DNA from 2 places in the Arthrobacter sp. UYCu712 genome. Region 2 is predicted to be linked to the other one. Evidence: predicted binding sites of a transcription regulator. Region 2 holds the regulator's gene; the other holds the start of a gene.
What was found. The regulator LexA, encoded in region 2, represses DNA repair genes until DNA is damaged. The targets are predictions, from matches to a motif close to TCGAACANNTGTTCGA.
Positions count from the first base shown of each region.

Region 1: a site for LexA is predicted at 3,003-3,018, ahead of ruvA (Holliday junction branch migration protein RuvA). Genes of this name have one in related genera too.

Region 1 is NZ_JBEPOZ010000021.1:28,864-36,559, reverse strand. It holds gene ABIB51_RS17595 (Mur ligase family protein) at 1-822, opposite strand, end outside; gene pdxT (pyridoxal 5'-phosphate synthase glutaminase subunit PdxT) at 915-1,616, shown strand; gene ABIB51_RS17585 (YebC/PmpR family DNA-binding transcriptional regulator) at 1,620-2,375, shown strand; gene ruvC (crossover junction endodeoxyribonuclease RuvC) at 2,372-2,965, shown strand; gene ruvA (Holliday junction branch migration protein RuvA) at 3,082-3,732, shown strand; gene ruvB (Holliday junction branch migration DNA helicase RuvB) at 3,725-4,837, shown strand; gene yajC (preprotein translocase subunit YajC) at 5,098-5,505, shown strand; gene secD (protein translocase subunit SecD) at 5,612-7,387, shown strand; gene secF (protein translocase subunit SecF) at 7,388-7,696, shown strand, end outside.
Region 2 is NZ_JBEPOZ010000011.1:86,097-93,792, forward strand. It holds gene dapF (diaminopimelate epimerase) at 1-87, shown strand, start outside; gene ABIB51_RS12725 (class I SAM-dependent methyltransferase) at 68-682, opposite strand; gene hflX (GTPase HflX) at 1,204-2,772, shown strand; gene ABIB51_RS12735 (ATP-dependent DNA helicase) at 2,765-4,924, shown strand; gene lexA (transcriptional repressor LexA) at 5,057-5,806, opposite strand; gene ABIB51_RS12745 (LysM peptidoglycan-binding domain-containing protein) at 6,179-6,631, shown strand; gene ABIB51_RS12750 (histidinol-phosphate transaminase) at 6,743-7,696, shown strand, end outside.

The DNA of each region.
Region 1 (7,696 bases), on a different contig from region 2:
TTCGGTTCCCGCGTCCCGCACCGCGATCGCCCGGGCCAGGGTCAGTGCGGCGGCCGCGTTGAAGATGTTGTAGACGCCGCGCAGTTTCATTCCGGTGGTGACGGTGGCGCCGTCGTACTCAAAGTCCGCATCGTCGGCACCGACACGGCGCAGCACGACGTCGGCGTGCGGCCTCGCGGAGGCCGGCGGCACCGGGCTGCCGGGGGCCGCCCGCATCTCGTCATCGTTGGGAAAGGTGCTCAACAGGGAGTCGTCCAGCCCGAAGTACAGGGCCTCCGGCCCGTTCAGCGTGCTGGCGATCCGGGCGACGCGCGGGTCTTCACGGTTCAGCACGACGGTGCCGGTGGTCTTGGAAGCAATGTGCTGCAGCAGCTCCGCGGTCTTGTCGATCTCCCCGAAGCGGTCCAGCTGGTCCCGCAGGACGTTGAGGAGGAGGCTGTAGCGCGGCGGCACCTGGTTGACGAAGTGCACGGCGTGGGCCTCGTCCAGCTCCAAAACCGCGACGTCGGCCGTTAGCCGGCCGCGCCAGTCCACCTCGCCGAGCAGCGCGGCGGCGACGCCCCGGGTGAAGTTGCTGCCCGTGCGGTTGGTGAAGACCGTCAGCCCCTGGCTTTCCAGCAGCTCCACGACCATCTTTGTGGTGGTCGTCTTGCCGTTGGTACCGCTGACGACGGCGACGCCGAGGGGCAGCGTGGACAGTGTCCTCCGCATGAAGCCGGGGTCGATTTTTTCGACCACCAGCCCGGGAAGGGCAGAGCCTCCGCCCCTGAGCCGGGAGACCCGGCGGACGAACTTGCCGAGCGGAACACTGAAGTAAAACATGCTCTGTAATATATCCCAGCGGCGGCATGGAAGCCTGCCGGGCGGCGTCACCTGGTGCAGTTCGGCAAGGCCCGCCCCACTATGCTGGTCGAATGACCAACCCCCCTTCTGCGCTTCCGTCCCGCGCGGGCGCAGGCCTTCGGATCGGCGTCCTGGCACTCCAAGGCGATTTCCGCGAACACCTGCGCGCGGTGGAGGATACCGGCGCCACCGGCATCGGAGTCCGCCGCCCGTCCGAGCTCGACGGCCTCGACGGCCTCATCATTCCGGGCGGCGAATCGACCACCATTGACAAGCTGTCGAGGATTTTCGAACTCCGGGACCCGCTGTGTGACCGGATCCGGGCCGGGCTGCCCGTCTACGGCTCCTGCGCCGGAATGATCCTGCTCGCGGACGAGATCGCCGATCCGGCCAGGGACCTCGTGGGAAACCCGCAGCAGACCTTCGGCGGACTGGATATCACTGTGCGCCGCAACGCCTTCGGGCGGCAGCGCGAGTCCTTCGAGACCGACCTCGATTTCAAGGGGCTGGAATTCAGCGCCACGGAACACGGCGTGGCCCCCGTGCATGCCGTCTTCATCCGCGGACCATGGGTTGAACGCGTCGGGGACGGTGTGGAGGTCCTCGCCAGGGTGGAACCGTCCAGGGCCGGCCACCCCGAGTCGTTGGACGGGACGGCTAGAATTGTTGCTGTGCGTTCCGGCCAGCTGCTGGCCACCTCCTTCCACCCGGAAGTGACAGGGGAGAAACGCGTGCACGAACTGTTTATTCGAATGATCAGAGGAGAAGCGTAAAGCATGTCAGGCCACTCCAAATGGGCGACGACCAAGCACAAGAAGGCCATCCTCGATAGCCGCCGCGCCAAGTCGTTCGCCAAGCTGATCAAGAACATCGAAGTCGCCGCGCGGATGGGCGGCCCTGACCTTGCCGGCAACCCTGGCCTGGAACTCGCCGTGACGAAGGCCAAGAAAACGTCGGTGCCCGCCGACAACATCGACCGCGCCATCAAGCGCGGCGCCGGGCTCACCGGCGAGGTCGTCGACTACACCGAGATCATGTACGAGTGCCGCGGCCCGCAGGGTTCGGCGCTGCTGATCGAGTGCCTCACGGACAACAAGAACCGCGCCGCCTCCGAGGTCCGGCTCGCCATCTCCCGCAACGGCGGAACGATCGCCGATCCCGGTTCGGTCAGCTACCTCTTCAGCCGCAAGGGCGTCGTCACTTTGCCGAAGAACGGTCTGGGCGAGGACGACGTCCTGATGGCCGTGCTCGACGCCGGAGCCGAGGAAGTCAAGGACAACGGCGACAACTTCGAGATCCACTCCGAGCCGACCGACCTCCAGGCCATCCGCGATGCCCTCAAGGAAGCCGGAATCGAGTACGAGACCGATGAGGCGGAGTTCGTGCCGTCCATGCAGGTGCCCCTGGACCTCGAAGCCGCCAAGAAGTTCATGAAGCTCGTGGACGCACTGGAAGAACTCGACGACGTCCAGAACGTCTACAGCAACGCCGACCTCAGCGACGAAGTTCAGGCCGCACTGGAAGCCGAGTGACCCTTCGCGTCCTCGGCGTCGATCCGGGTCTCACCCGCTGCGGGATCGGCGTCGTGGACGTCGAGAAGAACCGCCGCGCCACCATGGTGGCGTTCGGCGTCGTCGGCACCTCGCCCGAGGAGAGCCTGGACCAGCGGCTGCTGGTCATCGCCACCTCGATCGACGAGTGGCTGGACAAGTACGAACCCCACGTCCTCGCCGTCGAACGCGTCTTCTCCCAGCTCAACGTCAGCACCGTTATGGGCGTCGCCCAGGCGTCCGGCGTGGTGATTGCCGCCGCCGCCCGGCGCGGCATCCCGGTGGCACTGCACACCCCCTCCGAAGTCAAGGCCGCAGTCACGGGCAGCGGAACGTCCAACAAGGACGCCGTGACCAAACTGGTCACCAAGATCCTCCGCCTCGATGCCCCGCCGAGGCCGGCCGACGCCGCCGACGCCCTGGCGCTTGCCATCACCCACGCCTGGCGGGCCGGCAGCGGAACCGCCAACAGTCGCGCAGGCGCAGTCACGACGGGACCCGGCGGCCAGTCATTGACCCCCGCGCAGCGGGCCTGGGCCGACGCCGAGGCCAAAGCGCGCCGTTCGCGGTAAATGTCCGGCTTTGGCGCTGCAGAGCTTGGTAGGGTATTCGTAGATATGTTCGGATAGCCGGGTCTTCCCGGTTATATTGTCAGCTGTATTTTTCGCTGTAAACCAGGAGCCCGGCTTTGATCAGTTTTCTCCGCGGAACCGTAGCGCACGTCGGCCTGTCTTCGGCAGTGATCGACCTCAACGGTGCCGGCATGAGCGTGAACGCGACCCCGCAGACACTCAGCGGCCTCCGGGTGGGCGAGGAGGGCAAGCTTTTCACCTCCTTGATCGTCCGCGAGGACTCCCTCACCCTCTTCGGGTTCACCAGCGACGACGAACGCGAGGTTTTCGACATCCTGCTCAGCGTCAGCGGCGTCGGTCCCCGCCTGGCGCTGGCCGTCCTGGCCGTGCATGAACCCGAGGCCATCCGCGTCGCCGCCCACTCCGGCGACGGCAAATCCTTCACCAAGGTGCCCGGGATCGGACCCAAAGTCGCGGGACGGATCGTGCTCGAACTGGCCGGGAAACTCGTGCCGCACGGAACCGGCAGCACCGACGGCGCGGCCGTTGCCCTGTCCGCCGAAGCGGTCTGGAAGCCGCAGGTCATCGCGGCGATGACGAGCCTCGGCTGGTCCGAAAAGGACGCCACAGCCAGCATCGACAAGTCCCTGGCCGATTCCCCGGAACTGGCCGAGAAGGGCAACGTGGCCGAGATCCTGCGCGCCACGCTCCGCTGGCTGGGCCAGGACGGCGCCCGTGCCGGGAACCGGGTAGGCGCCCGTGGCTGAGCCGTCGCTTGTCGCCGGGGGAGAGGAGCCGGAGGAGCGCGTCATCGAGGCCGCGCTCCGGCCCAAGAACCTGCACGACTTCGTCGGCCAGCACCGGGTCCGGAAGCAGCTCTCCCTGGTCCTGGAGGCGTCCCGCATGCGGGGACGCAGCGCCGACCACGTGCTTCTCTCCGGGCCTCCCGGGCTGGGCAAGACCACGCTTTCCATGATCATCGCGGCCGAGATGAACGCCCCGCTGCGGATCAGCAGCGGCCCGGCCATCCAGCACGCCGGGGACCTGGCCGCGATCCTGTCCTCCCTCTCCGAAGGTGAGGTCCTCTTCCTCGACGAGATCCACCGGATGTCACGGCCCGCCGAGGAAATGCTCTACATGGCGATGGAAGATTTCCGCGTCGATATCATCGTCGGCAAGGGTGCCGGCGCCACCGCTATCCCGCTTGAGCTCCCGCCGTTCACCCTCGTCGGCGCCACCACCCGGGCCGGCCTCCTGCCCGGGCCGCTGCGGGACCGCTTCGGCTTCACCGGCCACCTCGAGTTCTACTCGGTGGAGGAACTCGAACTGGTGCTCCGGCGCTCCGCCGGGCTCCTTGACCTCAAGGTCAACTCCGCGGGATTCAGTGAAATTGCGGGGCGCTCCCGTGGCACACCCCGCATTGCCAACCGGCTCCTAAGGCGCGTGCGGGACTGGGCGCTGGTGCACGGCATCGAGCAGATCGACGCCCGGGCCGCGTCCGCCGCGCTGGACATGTACGAGGTGGACAAGCGCGGCCTGGACCGGCTGGACCGCGCCGTCCTCGAGGCGCTGATCACCAAGTTCGGCGGCGGGCCCGTAGGGTTGTCCACCCTCGCCATTGCCGTCGGCGAAGAGACCGAAACGGTGGAAACGGTCGCCGAGCCGTACCTCGTGCGTGAAGGCCTCCTGGGGCGGACACCGCGGGGCCGGATCGCCCTGGCCCCCGCCTGGACCCACCTCGGCTACGCCGTGCCGGCCGGAATCTTCGCGCAGGACCCGCTGGAGCTGTTCCAGGCCGCCGACCCCGATGAAGGACCTGGCGATGAACTGGGCGAGGAGGCGGATCCGGAATGGATCCGTAATAGTCAATAGCACCGCCCCGTTACCTTTTCCCTTTAGACTGGTATGACGCTCGGCACGTTCGGGTCTTTGTTTCTGTGGGCGGCACGCATCTGGCCGCTGCCGGCCGGGCATGGTTTCCTGGCAGGTCCACTGCCAGGCATTGTGCCAGGCGGCCCGGAGCAAAGCGGACGTTGCTGAAACCCAGCTACGCAGTACAGAACGGAATTATTCCTGTGTTCGGACTTATTTCTGCCCAGACCCAGCCGCAGGCCGGCGGCGGCATCGACATCATGACCATTCTTCTGTTCGTCATGCTCGGACTCTTCGTCTTCATGATGTTCCGCCGCAACAAGAAGACCCAGCAGCAGCAGGCCCAGCTCCAGTCCAAGTTCGAACCGGGCGTTGAGGTTATGACCAGCTTCGGCCTGTACGGTCGGATCGTCGAAATCGACGAGGAGGAGAACAAAGTGCTCCTCGAGCTCTCCCCGGGAAACACCGCCACCGTGCACCGCCAGGCCGTCACCAAGATTGTTGAGCCGGTTGTTGCCGCCGAGGAGCCGACCGTCGTTCCCGACGACGCCTCCTCGCTGACCTCCGAGAAGGCGGACAGCGTTGCACCGGTCGATGAAGCCCCGCGCACTGAAACCCCTGAAGAATCCTTGCGCCGCCTCAACGACGAAGGCAAAAAAGACAGCTAGTCTGCCTTTTTGAGCTATCCCGCGAAGTAACGGCTGCGGGCATCCGCCGGTGCAGGCCTCGTGGCCCGCACCGGCGGTTCCTCCGTAAACAATAGAAAGATCGACAATGGCACGAACTGGCCCCAAACACACAGCTGTCAGGACGCTGGTCTGGCTTGGCGTAATCCTCGCCGTCCTTACCGCTGTCCTGGCGGGCGGCAGCATTGCCGGCCAGGCGAGCTGGGCTCCAAAGCTCGCCCTGGACCTTGAAGGCGGCACCCAGATGATCCTGGCGCCCAAGGTCGAGGGCGGCTCGGGCATCAACGAAGAGCAGCTCAACCAGGCCGTGGCGATCATCCGCCAGCGCGTGGACGGCTCGGGCGTCGCGGAAGCTGAGATCAGCACGCAGTCCGGCCGCAACGTCGTCGTCAGCCTCCCTGGCACGCCTTCCAAGGAAACCCGCGCGCTGATCCAGGCGTCCGCCGACATGAACTTCCGGCCGGTCCTTCAGGCCGGCGCCGGCGCAGCGGTCCCCGCGGAGTCCCGGACCCCGGACGACCAGCTCCCCAAGCCCACGGCTGAGCCTGCCAACAGCAGCGACCAGAACTGGATCACCCCCGAGGTCTACAAGCAGTTCGAGGCGCTGGACTGCGACAACCCCTCGCAGGACAAGCAGGAACGCTCCGACCCGGCCAAGCCGCTGGTCACGTGCGAGCCTGCCTCCGCCAACTCACCGGCGATCAAGTACATCCTTGGCCCGGTTGAGGTGAAGGGCTCGAACATCAAGAGCTCGTCCTTCCAGCTGCAGCGCGGCGCCCAGGGCGCCGTGACCAACGAGTGGGCCGTCAACATCCAGTTCGACGACGCGGGCACCGCCAAGTTCAAGGAAGTCACCGAGCGCCTTTACCAGTTCTACGTTGCCGGCGGCGGCCAGACAGGCTCGGACCCGAAGGCCCAGTTCGCCATCGTCCTGGACAACCAGGTCATCTCGGCCCCCCGGTCCCTCGCTGTCATCACTGACGGCCGTCCGCAGATCACGGGCGGGTTCACCGAGGAGTCCGCGAAGGCCCTCTCCGACCAGCTGCGCTTCGGCGCCCTGCCGATCAGCTTCGAAATCCAGAGCGAACAGCAGATTTCGGCAACCCTCGGCGGCGAGCAGCTGCGCATGGGTATGCTTGCCGGCCTGATCGGCCTGCTGCTGGTGGTGGTCTACTCGCTGTTCCAGTACCGCGCACTGGGCTTTGTCACCGTCGCCTCCCTCGTGGTGGCCGGCGCGCTGACGTACCTTGCCATCGCGATCCTGGGCTGGACCGAAAACTACCGCCTGTCCCTTGCCGGCGTCGCGGGCCTCATCGTCGCTATCGGCCAGACGGCGGACTCGTTCATCGTCTACTTCGAACGCATCCGTGACGAGTTGCGTGAAGGCCGGGGCCTCGTCTCGGCGGTTGAGAACGGCTGGAAGCGTGCCAAGCGCACCGTCCTGGCGTCCAAGGCCGTGAACCTCCTCGCGGCCGGCGTGCTGTACTTCGTGGCAGTGGGCAACGTGCGCGGCTTCGCGTTCACCCTCGGCCTGACCGCGATCGCCGACCTCATCGTCGTCTTCATGTTCACCCACCCGACCCTGCAGTTGCTGGCCCGCACCAAGTTCTTCGGTGAAGGCCACCGGTTCTCGGGACTGGACCCGAAGCGCCTCGGCGCCGTTCCCCTGTACCGGGGAGCGGGCCGGATCCGCACTCCGGAGGACAAACCTTCAGTCACGGTTCGCGCCAAGAACACTGGTGCCGCGGCTGAGGCCGAGCGCCGGATGACCATTGCAGAGCGCCGCCTCGCGGAACGCCAGGAACAGGTAAAGCAGGAACAGCTCGCTGGATCCTCCAAGAGCGCTTCCAAGGAGGGCAAGTAAATGGCCAGTTTCGCCAATTTCGGTAACGAGCTTTACACGGGCAAGCGCTCGTACGACTTCGTCGGTTCCAAGAAAATCTGGTTCCTGATCGCGGCCGTAGCCGTCGCGCTGTCGATCCTGATCCCGGTCGCCAAGGGCGGCTTCAACCTCGGCATCGAGTTCCGCGGCGGGTCAGAATTCACGGTCTCCAATGTGAAGACGACAGACGCGAGCGTGGGCGAGAAGGCTGTCCAGGACGTTGTTCCCAGCAGCATCCCGCGGGTGGCGAACGTCGCCGGCAACACGATGCGCATCCAGACGGACAAGCTC
Region 2 (7,696 bases):
GTGAAGTTTTTCCTCGGCGCGGAGGGCCACGAGCACGTCGAACTCAGCGGCCCGGCCGTGATCGTGGCTAGCGGGACGCTTTCCTGACCCGCAGGATGCGGAACGACTTCGACGTGCTCTCGCGCGTCACGGTGAAACTCCCGTCGAGCTCGGTGGCCAGCCAGCGCTGCAGCGAATCGGAGCCCAGGTTCTTCTGCACCACAAGCCACGCCGAGCCGCCCGGCGCCAACCGCGGCAGCCACAGGAGCAGCAGGGCATGGAGCTCATCCTTGCCGATCCGGATGGGCGGGTTGGACCAGATGGTGTCGAAGCGCAGCTCCGGATCGACGGCGTCGGGAGTGCTGGCCGTGACGTTTCCGAGCCCCAGCAGCGCCGCGTTCTCGTTCGTCAAGGTCGCACAGCGCTCGTTGACGTCCACCGCGTAGACGCGCGAATGCGGGGCCCGCAGCGCCAGGGTCAGGGCGATCGGACCCCAGCCGCAGCCGATGTCCAGGAGGTTTCCCTGCGGCGCCGGGGACGGGGCCTCGGCCAGCAACACGGCCGTTCCCTTGTCAATGCCGTCCGGGCTGAAGATACCCGAGGAGGTCTGCAGCCGGCGCGTCTCACCGGCAAGCTCCACGGTCAGTGGTTTGCGGCTGAACGGCCCGGCCGGCTGGGCGCTGAAATAGTGTGCAGACTCCATAACTGGCCAGATTAGTTGGCTGTCGGCCCGTATGGGAAACCGATGGAAACGGGCCGGCAGCCACCGGGCGGCAGCAGGTCAGCCGCCGGTCCGGGACAGGAAAGCGGTCTGCTAGGGTTTAATACATGATCTTGAACTTCAAGTAGCCGGCACGGGTCACATCCCGTCCCCGCAGCGACGCAGGTACTTACCTTCCGCTCAGCGCGCCCCCATTGGTGATCAGTGCAACGTTCTGCCCACCTGCCGGCGCCCGATCCCCTTGGAGTCCAGCAGTGCTCATCTGAGTCCGCTCACTGGACAGCCCGAAGACTGTCCAGTCGCAGTCGGGAGATGTCCGCCCGTGCCCCCGCAGATCTCTCCTCTTTCACCGCTCCCATCTGGAGCCCGCCCTGCCCCCGGCACAGCTGCCGCAGGCAACCCAGGAGGCCCGAATGACCGATAGTCGTCAGCCCAGCGCGAATACCGCCCCACACAGCACCGATCGGCACTATTCTGAAACTGCCGAACCTTCTAAGGAGACCATGACCAGCCAGCCCAACACCGGACCCGATTCAGCAGCCCAGGACATGAGTCCTGCCGAAATCCAGGCTGTCATCGACCGGATCCTCTCGAAGGACACCCCTGCCCGCAAGGCGGCACCGGGCGCCGGCGAACCCAAGTCGGTGCTCGGCAAGGCCCAGGCCATTTCCCGGCAGGACGAGGACTTCACCAACTACGACGGCGACCAGCAGGACCTCGCGGAACGGCACGCCCTGCGCCGCACCGCCGGCCTGTCCACCGAACTCGAAGACGTCACCGAAGTTGAATACCGGCAGTTGCGCCTCGAACGCGTTGTCCTCGCCGGGCTCTGGACCGAAGGCACCCTTGCCGACGCCGAGAACTCGCTGCGCGAACTCGCAGCACTCGCGGAGACTGCCGGCTCGGAAGTGCTCGACGGCATCGTCCAGCGCCGGGCGAAGCCCGACCCGGGCACCTTCCTCGGCTCCGGCAAGGCGCAGGAACTCAAGGACATCGTGATGTCCACCGGCGCGGACACCGTTGTGGTCGACGCCGAACTGGCTCCGTCCCAGCGGCGCGGCCTGGAAGACATCGTCAAGGTCAAAGTCATTGACCGCACGGCCCTGATTCTGGACATTTTCGCCCAGCACGCCAAGAGCCGCGAGGGCAAGGCGCAGGTGGAACTGGCGCAGCTCGAATACCTGCTCCCGCGCCTGCGAGGCTGGGGCGAGTCGATGTCGCGCCAGGCCGGTGGCCAGGTGGGCGGTGCCGGCGCCGGCATGGGTTCGCGGGGTCCCGGTGAAACCAAGATCGAACTGGACCGCCGCCGGATCCGCACCCGGATGGCCAAGCTGCGGCGCGAGATTGCTGCAATGAAACCGGCCCGGGAAACCAAACGCGCCAACCGGCGTCGTAACGCCGTGCCCTCGGTGGCAATCGCCGGCTACACCAACGCCGGAAAGTCATCACTGCTGAACCGGCTCACCGACGCCGGGGTGCTCGTGGAGAACGCCCTGTTCGCCACGCTGGATCCGACGGTCCGCAAGGCCGAAACCTCGGACGGGCTGGGCTACACCCTTGCCGACACAGTGGGCTTCGTCCGTTCGCTGCCCACCCAGCTCGTGGAGGCCTTCCGCTCCACCCTGGAAGAAGTGGCGGACGCGGACCTGATCCTGCACGTCGTCGACGTCTCACACCCGGATCCGGAAGGCCAGATCGCCGCCGTCCGCGCCGTCTTCAGCGAGGTCGATGCGCGCAAGGTGCCGGAAATCATCGTCCTGAACAAGGCCGACGCCGCCGATCCGTTCGTGATCGAACGGCTCAAGCAGCGCGAACCGCGCCACATTGTGGTGTCGGCACGCACCGGGGAAGGCATCCCGGAACTGCTGCAGGCCATCAGCGAAGGCATTCCGCGGCCCAGCGTGAAACTGGAACTGATGATCCCGTACAACCGCGGGGACCTGCTCAGCAAACTGCACGAGACCGACGCCGAGATCCTCAGCCTCGACCATGTGGAAACCGGCACCCGCGCCGTCGTGATGGTGCGCGAGGGCCTGGCCGCTGAACTGGATTCGTTCATCAGCAATGACTAAGGCAGCGGCAACCGGAGCGGCCACCGACGCGGCCCGCCCGGCGGGGGAGGACCCGGAAGGGGACACTTCCCGCGACGAGACACCAGCCGCGCAGGTTCCGGCCGCAAAGAACCGCCCGGCCGGCGGGGAGTTCGTGATCGAACTCCTCGACCGGGCGGTTTCCGGCATGGGCGGCCAGAGCCGCACGGGCCAGCACGAAATGGCCCGGCAGGTCGCCCGCGCCATCGACACCGGCGACCACCTCCTGGTCCAGGCCGGCACCGGCACAGGAAAGTCACTGGCCTACCTGATCCCGCTGATCGCGCACTCGCTCGTCAGTGACAAGCCCACCCTCGTCTCCACCGCCACCCTGGCCCTGCAGACCCAGATCGTGGGCCGAGACCTGCCCCGGCTGCTCAAGACCATCACCCCTGCCCTGGAGCGCCCGGTCAAGGTCGCCCTCGTCAAGGGCCGGTCCAATTACGTCTGCCGCCACAAGCTCGAGGGCGGCTTCCCCTCGGAAGAACCCTCAGAGGGCCAGCTCTTCTCCCTCGGCGAGGACACGTCCGTGCCGCACTTTGCCGCGGCCATGGGCGGCCCGTCCTCCCAGTTCGGCAAGGAAGTCGTCCGGCTCCGCGAGTGGGCCGAGCAAACCGCCTCGGGGGACCGTGACGAGCTCATGCCCGGTGTGACGGACCGCGCCTGGCGCCAGGTCTCCGTCACGTCGATGGAATGCCTCGGCGCGCAGAAATGCCCCCTCGCCGCGGAATGCTTCAGCGAACTGGCCCGGCAGAACGCCGCCGACGCCGACGTCGTCGTCACCAACCACGCCATGCTGGCCGTCAGCGCCTTCGAAGGACTCGCCGTGCTGCCCGAGTACGACGTCGTGGTGGTCGATGAGGCGCACGAGCTGCAGGACCGCGTTACCGGAGCCGTGTCCGGACAGCTCTCCGTCGCGATGGTGCACGTCGCCGCGTCCGGGGCCCGGAAGCACACCGGCATCACCGTGGACGCGCTCAACAACGCCGCGGCCAACCTCGAACTTGCCATAGAAGGCGTCCCCAGCGGGCTGATGCCCAACGGGCTCAACAGCGAACAGCTGGACTGCGTGGACCAGCTGCGTGACGCCTGCCGCGCAGCCCTCTCCGATTCCAAGGGCGACAGCGCCACCACCGCCGATGGCGGACGCCAGCTGGCGCGCTCCCGCCTTATGGTCATCCTGGAACTCTGCGAACGGCTGCTGGCCGCCCGCGAAAACCGCGAGGTGGTCTGGTTCTCCCGGAACAGCACGTTCGATCCGGCGCAGGGTTACGCCCAGCCCGACGAGTCCGCTCCGGCCCTGATCAATGTGGCCCCGCTGAGCGTCGCCGGGAGGCTCCGCGAGGGCCTGTTCGCGGACCACACCGTCATCCTGACCTCGGCGACCCTCGCGATCGGCTCGGCCTTCGAGCCCGCCGCGGGCGGACTCGGCCTGGTCGGTCCGGGCGCACCCAGCTGGACCGGGGTGGACGTCGGGTCGCCCTTCGAATATCCCAAGCAGGGCATCCTCTATGTAGCCAAGCACCTGCCCAAGCCAGGCCGCGGCACGTCCCCGGAAGCCCTCGACGAGCTGGAAAAACTGATCAGGGCCTCCGGCGGCGGGGCACTGTGCCTGTTCTCGTCCCGCCGGGCGGCCGAGGACGCCGCGGAGGCGATGCGGCCCCGGCTGGACATGAGCATCCTGTGCCAGGGGGATTCAACCATGACGGCGCTTGTCCGCCAGTTCGCCGATGAACCGGACACGTGCCTGTTCGGCACCATGTCGCTGTGGCAGGGCGTCGACGTTCCCGGGGACTCCTGCCGGCTGGTGGTCATCGACCGGATTCCGTTCCCGCGGCCGGATGATCCGCTCATGACGGCACGCTCCCGGGCAGTGGCCCAGGCCGGCGGCAACGGGTTCATGAGCGTCTCGGCAACGCATGCCGCGATCCGGCTGGCCCAGGGGGCCGGACGGCTGATCCGGTCGACGTCGGACAAGGGGGTGGTGGCGGTGCTGGATTCGCGCCTGTCCACGGAACGCTACGGGGGATTCCTCCGTGCGGCGCTGCCGCCGTTCTGGCCCACGACCGATCCCGCCGTCGCCTTCGCTGCCCTGGAGCGGCGCGCCAAGGAATCGGCACAGTCCGCCACGTAGGCAGCCAGGCACGCGAGTAAGTACGCAGGGGAGCCAGGCGGGAGCCCGAAAAGCAAAAGGTCCCCGTCCGGAGCACCCGGCGGGGACCTTGGCTTCAGGAGTTGGCGGCCCAGGTGTTCGTGGCCGCAACCGTCAGAGGGAGCGCAGGACCGAAACGACCTTGCCCATGATGACGGCGTGGTCGCCCAGGATCGGCTCGTACTGCGTGTTCTGCGGCAGCAGCCAGGTGTGGCCGTCCCGCTGGCGGAAGGTCTTCACCGTCGCCTCGTCGTCCAGGAGCGCGGCCACAATGTCACCGTTCACGGCGTCACCCTGCCGGCGCACCACCACCCAGTCGCCGTCGCAGATGGCGGCATCGATCATCGAGTCGCCCGCCACCTTGAGCATAAAGAGTTCGCCGTGGCCCACCAGCTGGCGCGGCAGCGGCATGATGTCCTCCACCACCTGGTCCGCGAGGATCGGACCGCCGGCCGCGATCCGGCCCACCAGCGGCACCATCGCAGTATCGGTGGCGCTGGCCAGTTCCGAGACGGAGAGTCCGCCGACGGCACGCAGTCCGCTGGACTTCTCGACGCCGGAAACCTTGGTGCTGCCCTCATCAAGGGTCAGCGGCATCAGCACTTCCATGGCGCGTGGACGTTTGGGGTCCCTCCGCAGGTAGCCGAGCTTCTCGAGCTGGGACAGCTGGTGGGTCACGCTGGAAAGGCTCGCCAGACCCACGGTGTCGCCGATCTCGCGCATCGAGGGAGGGTAGCCGTTGTCCGTCACCGAACGCTGGATGGTTTCCAGGATCTTCTTCTGCCGCACGGTCAGGCTCTTGGGAGGCCTGGCGGACTGCGGGCTCCGCTGGGATGCCCTGCCGCCGGTGGCTTGTGCTGCCATGTTCGCCAATGCCTTTCGATTCCGCCCGGCTGCCGTGAAGGCAGTTATCGGGCCCTTCCGGCCTGAATGTCAGACCCTGCTGATCAACTATTGATGACCGACTGCAGAAGTGGTTGTCCTGTGACTCAAACGTAGGCCAGCCGCACACCATTTTCAAACATTTGTTCTAGCGAGTCTCGACAATGTTCGTCAATAGGTGCTAAAACTGGAGGAGTGAAGTTCGAATATGTGTTCGAACATTGCGGATCGGATGAAAGCATTGCAGTCCGATGAGAGCGAAACATTCGGTTCTATGTTCGAAGATCGGGCCGGTTGGCGGCAAGTACGTGGAGTACGCCGGGCGGCACAGTATGGTCCAGGAGGGCTCAGTTCATGTCAGCATCAAGCGCGTTTCACGACACATTCGGCCACGGCGCGGCCGGTGGCTACGGCAAGTCCCTGCCCCGCGCCTCCTTCGGCAAGGCAGCCTCCCCCAAAGGGGCTGCCTCCGGCCGGGGCTCCCGCCCCAAGCAGGCGCCGCTCCGTCTGACCAGGCGGGGCCGGTTTGTGTTCTTCGGCGTGCCGCTCATCCTGCTGGCCGCCTTGATCCTTTCGCTCGGCGGCTTCCTGAATGCGCCGGCCAAGGCCTCAGAGTCCGCCTCCGAGCTGTCGGTCACCCCCACCGTCTCCGTCACGGTGCAGCCCGGGGAATCGCTGTGGGCCATCGCCGGAACCGTGGCCCCCGAGCGCGACCCCCGCGACGTTGTCGCCGACATCGTCCAGCTCAACAACCTCGACGCCGCCCGCGTCCGGCCCGGCCAGACGCTCTTCGTCCCGGTGAAGTAGCACCGCCGGCGCCCGAGAGCCACGGATCACGCGGCCGCCACGGCGCCCACGTTTCCCGGTCCAGGGCGTCACAGTTTCAAGGCCCGCCGACGTCTCACTTAAACTAGTGAAGTGACTGACCAGTTAGAGCGACTGAACCGACTTCCCCTCCGGACGAATCTGCGGGGCATGAGCCCCTACGGCGCGCCGCAGCTGGACGTCCCCATCCTGCTCAACGTCAACGAGAACACCCACGGTGTCCCGGCCGACGTGCAGGAAGCCATCTCGAAGGCTGTCACTGAGGCAGCCGCCGGCCTGAACCGCTACCCGGACCGGGAATTTACTGAGCTGCGTGAAGCGCTGGCCGAATACCTCGGCCACGGGCTGGGCGCGGAAAACCTCTGGGCCGCCAACGGCTCCAACGAGGTACTCCAGCAGATCCTGCAGGCCTTCGGCGGACCCGGGCGCACCGCACTGGGCTTCCCTCCCACCTACTCCATGTACCCCTTGCTCGCCGCGGGCACGGACACCGGATACGTTGTGGGCGTGCGCGCCGGCGACTACGGGCTGAGCGCGGAATCGGCGGCGCGGCAGGTCCGTGAGCTCCAGCCCAACGTCGTCTTCCTCTGCTCGCCGAACAATCCCACGGGCACGGGCCTCGGGCTCGACGTCGTGGAAGCCGTGTACGAGGCCGGCGAAGCCAGCCAGACCATCGTGATCGTCGACGAGGCGTACCACGAGTTCGCCCACGACGGCACGCCGAGCGCGCTCGAACTGCTCCCGGGCCGCGAACGGCTGATCGTCTCGCGCACCATGAGCAAAGCCTTCGCGCTGGCCGGCGCGCGCCTCGGTTACATGGCGGCGGCGCCCGAGGTGGCCGACGCGTTGCGGCTGGTCCGGCTGCCCTACCACCTCTCGGCCGTCACCCAGGCAACTGCCCTTGCCGCCCTGCACCACCGTGTGGCGCTCATGGCCGACGTCGAGGACATCAAACGCCAGCGGGACAGGATCGTTTCCGAGCTGCAGCGGATGGGCCTCAAGCCGTCGGCCTCGGATTCGAACTACGTCTTCTTCGGCGGCGTCGAG